One region of the Stenotrophomonas sp. 364 genome, then DNA from elsewhere that is predicted to be linked to it. Evidence: predicted binding sites of a transcription regulator. Region 1 holds the regulator's gene; the other holds the start of a gene.
What was found. The regulator FliA, encoded in region 1, starts transcription of late flagellar genes. The targets are predictions, from matches to a motif close to TAAAGTTTNNCNNNCNNNGGCCGATAA.
Positions count from the first base shown of each region.

Region 2: GQ674_RS13660 (HDOD domain-containing protein) is a predicted target of FliA. The motif match lies at 2,121-2,147, and genes of this name have one in related genera.

Region 1 is NZ_CP047135.1:1,799,373-1,803,784, forward strand. Features, by position in the region: gene GQ674_RS08325 (chemotaxis protein CheA) at 1-1,150, opposite strand, end outside; gene GQ674_RS08330 (protein phosphatase CheZ) at 1,155-1,769, opposite strand; gene cheY (chemotaxis response regulator CheY) at 1,769-2,161, opposite strand; gene GQ674_RS08340 (RNA polymerase sigma factor FliA) at 2,178-2,924, opposite strand; gene GQ674_RS08345 (MinD/ParA family protein) at 2,921-3,808, opposite strand; gene flhF (flagellar biosynthesis protein FlhF) at 3,795-4,412, opposite strand, start outside.
Region 2 is NZ_CP047135.1:2,984,566-2,988,977, reverse strand. Features, by position in the region: gene GQ674_RS13670 (autotransporter serine protease) at 1-729, shown strand, start outside; gene GQ674_RS13665 (Glu/Leu/Phe/Val dehydrogenase dimerization domain-containing protein) at 822-1,919, opposite strand; gene GQ674_RS13660 (HDOD domain-containing protein) at 2,238-3,341, shown strand; gene GQ674_RS13655 (phospholipase D family protein) at 3,426-4,412, opposite strand, start outside.

The DNA of each region.
Region 1 (4,412 bases):
CGCCGTCGTCCTGGACTTCGATGCTGACGTAGTCGCCTTCCTGTTGCGCCGACAGCCGCACGTGGCCGCTGCGCGGCTTGCCCTGCGCTTCACGCAGATCGGGGGTTTCCACGCCGTGGTCGATGGCGTTGCGCACCAGGTGCACCAACGGGTCGGCCAGGGCTTCGACCAGGTTACGGTCGAGCTCGGTCTCGGCGCCGATCAGCTCCAGTTCCACTTCCTTCTTCAGGTTGCGCGCCACGTCGCGGGCGACCTTGGGGAAGCGCGAGAACACCTTGCCCACCGGCTGCATGCGGGTGCGCATCACCGCCGACTGCAGGCGTGCGGTGGCGATGTCCAGCGTGGAGACCGCGCGGTCGAGTTCTTCGTCGTGCAGGCGCGCACGCAGGGTCTTGAGCCGGTTGCGTGACAGCACCAGTTCGCCGATCAGGTTGACGATGGCGTCCAGGCGCTTGGTGTCCACGCGCACGGTGTGCTCGGCTTCGGCCACCGGCTTGTTGGCGGCCGGCTTGGCGGCCGGTGCTGCCGCTGCACGGGGCGGCGGTGCGGGCGCGGCCACCGGCTTGGCGCCGGGCACGGCACCGCCATGCAGCTGGTCGAGCAGCGCCTCGAACTCGTCTTCGCCGATCAGGCCATCATCGGCCTTGCCGGCTCCCGCCACGGCGGTGGGTGCGGCGCCGCCGTGCAGGGTGTCGAGCAGGGCTTCGAACTCATCGTCGGTGATCAGCTCGCCGCTGACCGGGGCGGCAACTGCCGCCACCGGAGTGGCCGGGCCGTTGACGTCGAACTGTGCGATCAGCTCCGGCGGCGCATACCCGGGCTCTTCGCCGGCCGACACCGAATCCAGCATCGACTGCAGGTAGTCCAGCGACTGCTGGGCCGCATCGAAGTGGTGGGCCTGCAGCGTGGCCTTGCCGGAGCGGGCCATGCCCAGGGTTTCCTCGGCGGCATGGCACAGCTCGACCATGGCCTGGATGCCGAGGAAGCCGGCACCGCCCTTGAGCGTGTGGAAGCCGCGGAACACCGCATTGAGCTGGTCGCTGTCCTGGGGCGACTGCTCCAGCGACACCAGCTGTTCGCCGAGGCGGTCCAGGATTTCCTGGGCCTCGAGGATGAAATCGGCGGCAATATCGTCTGGAACAGCGCTCATGGTGTTACAGCCCCAAATCCGAAAGCAGGTCGTCAGCATCCACCTGGGATACCTGGTGACGGTCCAGGCCACTCACGGCCGGGCCGGCCAGGCCGTTGTCCCGCTTCTGCGCGGTGTCGTCCTGCGGCGGCAGGCCGAGTGCGCCAAACCCTTCGTGCACGCGACGCACGATCCCCACCACGCGGCGGATGATCTGCCCGGTGAGGTCCTGGTAGCTTTGGGTAAGGGCGATCTCGGTGAGGTTGTGGCGGATCCGGTCCAGCTGCTGGTCCTGGTCGGCGGTGAGGCCATTGGCCCGCAGCTGTTCGGTCAGGGCCCGGCATTCCTCGGCCAGGTCCAGGGTGCGGTGGGTGGCCTGTTCGGTCATCGTCACCACGTGGTCCAGGCGCGCGCAGGCATCGTCCAGCTCGCCGGCTTCGCTGGGCAGGCTGGGCAGTTCGCCCAGGGCCTGGCCCAGTTCGCGGGCGAGCCGGTTCAGGCCGGCCATCATCGGCTGGGTGCGCAGGGCAGCCAGCGCGTCGATTTCCCGGCGCCAGCCGGCTTCATCGCCGCTTTCCAGCGCAGCCAGGGCGTCCTGCAGGCGCTGCACCAGCGCGGATTTGTCGCGAAGGGTTTCCATCAGGCGCTCGCTGCCAGGCGTTCGAAGATCTTGCCGAGCTTTTCTTCCAGGGTCTGCGCGGTGAACGGCTTGATGATGTAGCCGTTGACGCCGCACTGGGCCGCTTCGATGATCTGTTCGCGCTTGGCTTCGGCGGTGACCATCAGTACCGGCAGGGTCTTCAGCTTGGCGTCGGCGCGGATCGCCTTGAGCAGGTCGATGCCGGTCATCACCGGCATGTTCCAGTCGGTGACCACGAAATCGAACGGCTGGCTCTGCAGCAGCGACAGCGCGGCATGCCCGTCCTCGGCTTCGGCCGTATTGGTGAAGCCCAGATCGCCCAGCAAATTCTTGACGATACGACGCATGGTCGAGAAATCGTCGACGATCAAGATACGCATGTTCTTGTTCAAAGCACTTTCCTCGGTATCAAGTGTTCGCGAGGCCGGCGTCGGCCGCCTCGAAGATCTTCAATCGGCCCCGCAGGCGCAGCACGGCCTGGCCGTGGATCTGGCACACGCGTGACTCGCTGACGCCCAGTACGGCGCCGATCTCTTTCAGATTCAGTTCCTGCTCGTAGTACAGCGACAGCACCAGCTGCTCGCGCTCGGGCAGCAGGCCGATCGCATTGCCCAGTTCACGGCCGAACTCGCCGCGCTCCAGCACCTGCTGCGGGGTCGGGCCGCCCTGGGCGACGGTGTCCAGCTCGCCCTGGTCCTCGATCCGCGATTCCAGGCTCAACACCTGGCCGCGTGCGGCGTCTTCCATCAGGCGCAGGTAGTCCGGCAGCGGCATGTCCATGGCGGCGGCCACTTCGGTGGCGCTGGCGGCACGGCCGGTGCTCTGTTCCAGGCGGCGGATGGTGGACGCGGCGTCGCGGGCACGGCGGTGCACCGAACGCGGCACCCAGTCGCCCCGGCGGATCTCGTCGATCATCGAACCGCGGATGCGGATCGAGGCGTAGGTCTCGAACGAGGCGCCCTGGTCGGCGTCGTAGCTGCGCGAGGCCTCGATCAGGCCCATCATGCCGGCCTGGATCAGGTCATCCACTTCCACGCTGGCCGGCAGGCGCGCGGCCAGGTGGTGGGCGATGCGGCGCACCAGGTCCGAATGCTGGGCAATGCACTCGTTGGCGGCGGTGCGTTGCACCTCTTTGTATTGTGCGGCGCCTTTCATGCGGTCACCCCGCGTTGCTTGAGGATGCGTTCCAGGAAGAATTCGACCCCGCCACGCGGCTCGGTCGGAGCCTGCCAGCGGGCGGTGCGGCGGGCGATCTCGGTGATCGCCTGGGCGGCCGGGCTGGACGGGTAGGCCTTGACCACCGGCTGCTGGCGCTGCACCGACAGGCGCAGCCAGTCGTCCTGCGGCACGCAGCCGAGGTAGTTCAGCGACACATCGGCCAGGAACTTCTCGCAGACCCGGGTCAGCTTTTCATACAGCACGCGGCCTTCGTTGGGGTCGCGCACCATGTTGGCCACCACCTGGATACGGTCCACCCCGCGTTCGCGCGAGAGCACCTTGATCAGCGCGTAGGCGTCGGTGATCGAGGCCGGTTCGTCGCAGACCACCACCACGGTGTCCTGGGCGGCCTGGCAGAAGGTCAGCACCCCGTCGGTGATGCCGGCGGCGGTGTCCACCACCATGAAGTCCAGCTCACGCTCCAGTTCGGAGAACACGTTGACCAGGCCCACGTGCTCTGCCGGCTGCAGTTCGGCCATGTGGCGGCGACCGGATGCGGCCGGTACCACCAGCACGCCACCGGGGCCTTCCATGATCACTTCATCCAGGGTGCAGCGCCCGGCGACCAGGTCGGCCAGGGTCAGCTTGGGCTGCAGGCCCAGGATCACATCGATGTTGGCCAGCCCGAGGTCCGCATCCAGCAGCAGCGTGCGCTTGCCCATGTCGGCGAGCGCCACGGCCAGGTTGGCCGACACGTTGGTCTTGCCCACGCCGCCCTTGCCGCCGGTGACGGCGATGGTGCGCACAGGGCCCAGCGGCTGGCTGCGGGTGGCAGACAACGGGAAGGTCTTGGTCAGCTTGGCGTACTCACGCGACGGCATGGTTCAACTCCGGGTTGCAGGGCATATCGGCCGCGCGGCGCAAATCTTCAAGGCGAAGTACAAGATTGGCGGCACTGGCCCGGTGCAGGTCTTCGGGAACGTCCTGGCCATCGGTGACCCAGGTGATCGGCAGGCGGTGGTCCACGGCCACCGACAGGGCGGTGCCGAAGCGGCCGGTTTCGTCCAGCTTGCTCAGCACCACGCCCTGCGGGTTGGCGGCGCTGAAGCGGCGGACCACCTCGTCCATGTCGCCGAAGCTGGTGTTGGCCGGCAGTACCAGTAGCGTGCGGATCTGCTCGGCGGCGCGCAGCCACTGCAGCTGGGCGGCCAGGGCACGGTCACGCGGACCCAGCCCGGCGGTGTCGATCAGCACCAGCTTGTAATCCTGCAGGCGCTCCAGGAGCTGGTTCAGGTCGCTGCCGCTGTTGGCTTCGTGCACTGCGATGCCAAGCTGGCGGCCGAAGCCATACAGCTGCTCGCGGGCGCCGATGCGGCCGGTATCGGTGGTGACCAGGGCCACGTCGCGGGCGGCATGCTTCTCGGCGAAGCGCGAGGCCAGCTTGGCGATCGTGGTGGTTTTGCCGGCACCGGTCGGGCCGACCAG
Region 2 (4,412 bases), 1.2 Mb from region 1:
GGCTGGATGATGGGCCAGGACATGGCCTTCGGCAGCAACGGCGTGCTGGGCTTTGCCTTCGGCGAAACCCGCACCCACAACAGCCGCGACTGGGGCAGTGACCGTGGCCGCGACCGCCAGTCGCAGGCGCAGATGTATGCCGGCTGGGGTACCGGGCGGGCCTATGCGCTGGGCCAGCTGGGGGCCGGCCAGTTCACCCGGGAAATCGATCGCCAGCTGCTGCTCGGTGCCGGCCAGTACGGGGTCAATGCCCGCTACGGCGGTCAGTTCACCGCGGCGAGCGTGGAAACCGGCTACCGCGTTGGCGACGGCCGCGCCTCGTTGACCCCGTACCTGGGGGCCGACTACGCCCGCGTGGACAGCGACAGCTTCAGCGAACAGGGCGGGCTGGGCTTTGGCCTGCGCACCCAGGGCGGGGTGAGCACGCGCAGCCAGGCGCTGGCCGGCGTGCGCGCCGAACGCCAGTGGGGCAGCTGGGCGCTGCGCGGCTATGCCGAATGGCAGCAGCTGCTGTCCAGTGATGGGCTGACGCAGGACGCCAGTTTCGTCGGCGTGGATGCCTGGGCGCCGATGGCGGGGCTGCAGCCGGCGCGATCGGGTGGCCTGCTCGGGCTGTCGGTGGAGTCGTGGCTGACCCGCAATACGCGGGTGGCGTTCGGTTACGACCAGCGGTTCGGGCCGCGGGGCGACCTGAGCCAGGTGGCGCTGCGCTATTCGGCCGCGTTCTAGGCACCAGGCCCCGGTCGGCGACACACGTAATGGTCTGAAACGAAAAAGGGCGCGATGCAATCGCGCCCTTCTTCATTCTGCGGCGGAGCGGCTCAGTTCCCGCGTAGCGTGCCCAGCCGCGGCGTGGCGCGGCCCAGCGGCATCTTCAGCTTGCCGATGGAATGGATGCGCGTCTCGGCGATCAGGTCGGCCGCCCGCTGGGGCGCGATGCCCTCACTCTGGGACAGGGCGAAGATCCGGCCGAGGTTGTGGTAGATGCTGCGGATCAGGCGCATCGCGCGTTCGCGGTTGTAGCCATCGATTTCCAGCGAGACGTTCATCACCCCGCCCGCGTTGACCGCGTAGTCCGGCGCGTACAGGATGCCGCGTGCATGCAGTTCATCGCCGACCTCCAGGCTGGACAGCTGGTTGTTGGCGGTACCGCAGACGATCCTGCACTTCAGGCGGGGCAGGGTCTGCGGGTTGATCGCCCCTTCCAGTGCGCACGGGGCGAACACATCGGCGTTGACGTCGTAGATGTCGTCCGGCTTCACCGCTTCGGCACCGTACTCGGTGACCGCACGATCGACCCGCGCGCTGTCCAGGTCGGTGACGAACAGCTTGGCGCCGCGGTCGCGCAGCAGCTTGACCAGCTCCATGCCGATATGGCCCAGGCCCTGGACCGCGATGCTGGTCTTGCCCACTTCTTCATGGCCGAGCTTGTGCTGCATCGAGGCCATCAGCGCCTGCAGCGCGCCGTAAGCGGTGAACGGGGCCGGGTCGCCGGAGCCGCCATGGACCTGGTGCACGCCGGTGACGTACTCACTCTCCAGGTAGATGTTCTCCATGTCGTTGACATCGGTGCCTACGTCCTCGGCGGTGATGTAGCGACCGCCCAGCGAATCCACGTAACGACCGAACGCGCGGAACAGCACCTCGCTCTTGTCCTGGCGCGGGTCGCCGATGATCACCGCCTTGCCGCCACCCACGTTCAGCCCGGCCAGGGCGTTCTTGTAGGTCATGGTGCGGCTCAGGCGCAGCGCGTCGGCCAGCGCATCATCGGTGCTGGCGTACGGGCGCATGCGCACGCCACCCAGGGCCGGGCCCAGGGTGGTGTTGTGGATGGCGATGATCGCCCTCAGGCCGGCATCGCGGTTGTGGCAGAACACCACTTGTTCGTGACCGGAAGTTTCGAGGGTTTCAAATAACATGGTGGCTCCGATGGGGCGAACGGCTGGGAACAGCGGCGAACGCACCAGCAAAAGGTGGGTTGTAAAACAAAAAAAGCGACTTCGTCGGATCGGGGGACGGGTCGCGCGGCGCCATTCTAGTGCATTCCGCCGGAGGGTGTTGTCAGGGCTTGCCGCGACCCACGGCCGGGATCGGCCCCGGGGCGCGACGGTACGGGCCATTAAAGTTGCTGAAGATGGCGCCGATGCCGTGGCAACGGTGCGCAGTACCAGCAATGCCAGGACGGACGACGTGGGTGCAGTGACAACACAGTGGCGCCGCGCAAGGCGGCCACGCTGATGGATATGAACGTGATGGTGGTGGCAGGACTGGCGGGAGCGGTCGCGCTCGGGCTGGCGGTAACGCGGCGCCGCCGCGTGCGCGTCGCCGCCCCGGCGGCGGCCGTGCGCCCGCGTGCGCCTTTGGCGGTCCTGTCTGGGCAGGCCGGCAGCGTCGCCGAGACCGCCCCGGCCGAGGCGCTCCAGGCCGGCCTGCACGCGCTGGCGCTGGTGCCGCGCAGTGGCGACGCTGCCGACCCGGACCGGCACAGCGATGGCACTTTGCACGCGGCGGTGGTGGCAGCGCTGGAGCAGCGCGACTGGTCGGCCCGGCAGCTGCCCCGGCGCCCGCAACTGCTGCCGCAGCTGATCCAGTCGGTCAACGACAGCGACGCCTCGGCGCGTGCGATGGCCGCCATCATCGGCCAGGACCCGGTGCTGACCGGCAATCTCCTGCGCATCGCCAACAGCCCGGTGTACCGCCTGCAGGCCAAGCCGGTGGACAGCCTGCAGCGGGCGGTAACCCTGGTGGGTACCGAAGGCATCCGCCAGATCATCAGCGCGGTACTGGTGCAGCCGGTGATGCAGGTGCACTGCGAGACGTTCCCGCAGTTTGGCACGGTGATCTGGGAGCACGCGCTGCTGGCCTCGCGCGCGGCGGCCGACCATGCGCGGCTGGTGACCCATGAAGACGCCTTCGCCGCACAATGGCTGGGGCTGACCCAGGGCCTGGGCGCGGCGTTGGTGATGCGGCAGCTGCTGGATACCTGCGCCGTGCAGGACGCTGCATTGCCATCGCGCGCGTTGGCGATGCAACTGCTGGATGCCTGGACCTTGCCTGTGGCCGGGCGGATCGCGGCGGCCTGGGAGTTGCCCGGGGCGGTACACGAAGCGCTGCTGCGCGACGCCGGTACGGCCCAGGACGGGCTGTCGGCCAGTCTGCGCTTTGCACGCGCGGCGGCGGCCGCCAGCCTGCTGTGTCGGCACGGGCGGATCGGCCAGGCGCAGGCGCTGGCCATCCTGGAGCAGCAGCACGGCACCCCGCCACATGCGCTGCAGTGGATCTGGCGACGCCTGCATGGGCGCGCGGTGGAAACCCTGGACGCCGACGAGGCCGAGGCCTGAGGGTTCGTGGAGGGCAGCCATGCAGCCCCTGAACGCGATGACCCACGGCTAGAGCCACGCCATGCGTGGCTGCCTCGCGGTCGCCTACAGCTGCGACTCCAGCGGCAGCCAGCTGATGACGCGCGCGCTGGCACGCAGCCAGAACGACGTATCCGGTTCCCGGTCGAGCACTACCGGTGGCTGGGCGGCGCGGTCCAGCCAGCGGACCCGGTCCTGTGCGTCCAGCATCACCCAGTAGCTCTGCGCCGGATCGGCCAGGCGCAGGTACTCGGCACGCAGCTGCGCGCCCAGCACCGGATCATCGAACAGCACGCCCATCTCGGTGTTGAGGTACGCCGACCGTGGGTCGAGGTTGAACGACCCGACGAAGCCGCGCCGATCGTCCAGCAGGAAAGCCTTGGTGTGCAGGCTGGCGCCGCTGCTGCCGAACAGCCCGCTGCGGTCGCCATAGCCGTGCGCCTTCAGTTCGTAGAGGTGCACGCCGCTGTGCAGCAGGGGCGCCCGGTAGTGCATGTAGCCCCCGTGCACGGCGGCGACGTCGTTGGCCGCCAGCGAGTTGGTCACCACCCCGACCAGGGCGCCGCGCTTGACCATGGCGGCCATGCCGTCTGTGCCTTCCTCGCCGGGGACGAAGTACGGCGAGATCAGCAGCGCCTTGTGCCGGGTGGCCTGCATCTCGCTGACCAGCCGGGTCACCAGCCAGTTCGACGTGTCATCGCGGCGGTGTTTCATGGCCGGGTCGGAGACGATCTCCACGTTCGGTGACCAGTGCAGCTCGACCGCGTCGCGGTAGTACGAGCGCGCCGACTGTGACTGCTGGACACGGCGCAGGTACGGCTGGGCGACATCGCGCTTGGCTTCGTGCTCGGATTCGCGCACCAGCAGGCGCAGCTGGGCCGGGGTGTGGAAGGCCAGCGCAGCGATGGGAACGGCGGTTTCGCTGTTCCAGTAGTCGTCAAAAATACGGTTGGCCTGGTTCACCGCATGACCGGCCACCAGCAGGTCGAGGTCGCGGAAGTTCACGTCCGACCGCGCACTGAAATACTCTTCGCCGATGTTGCGGCCGCCGAC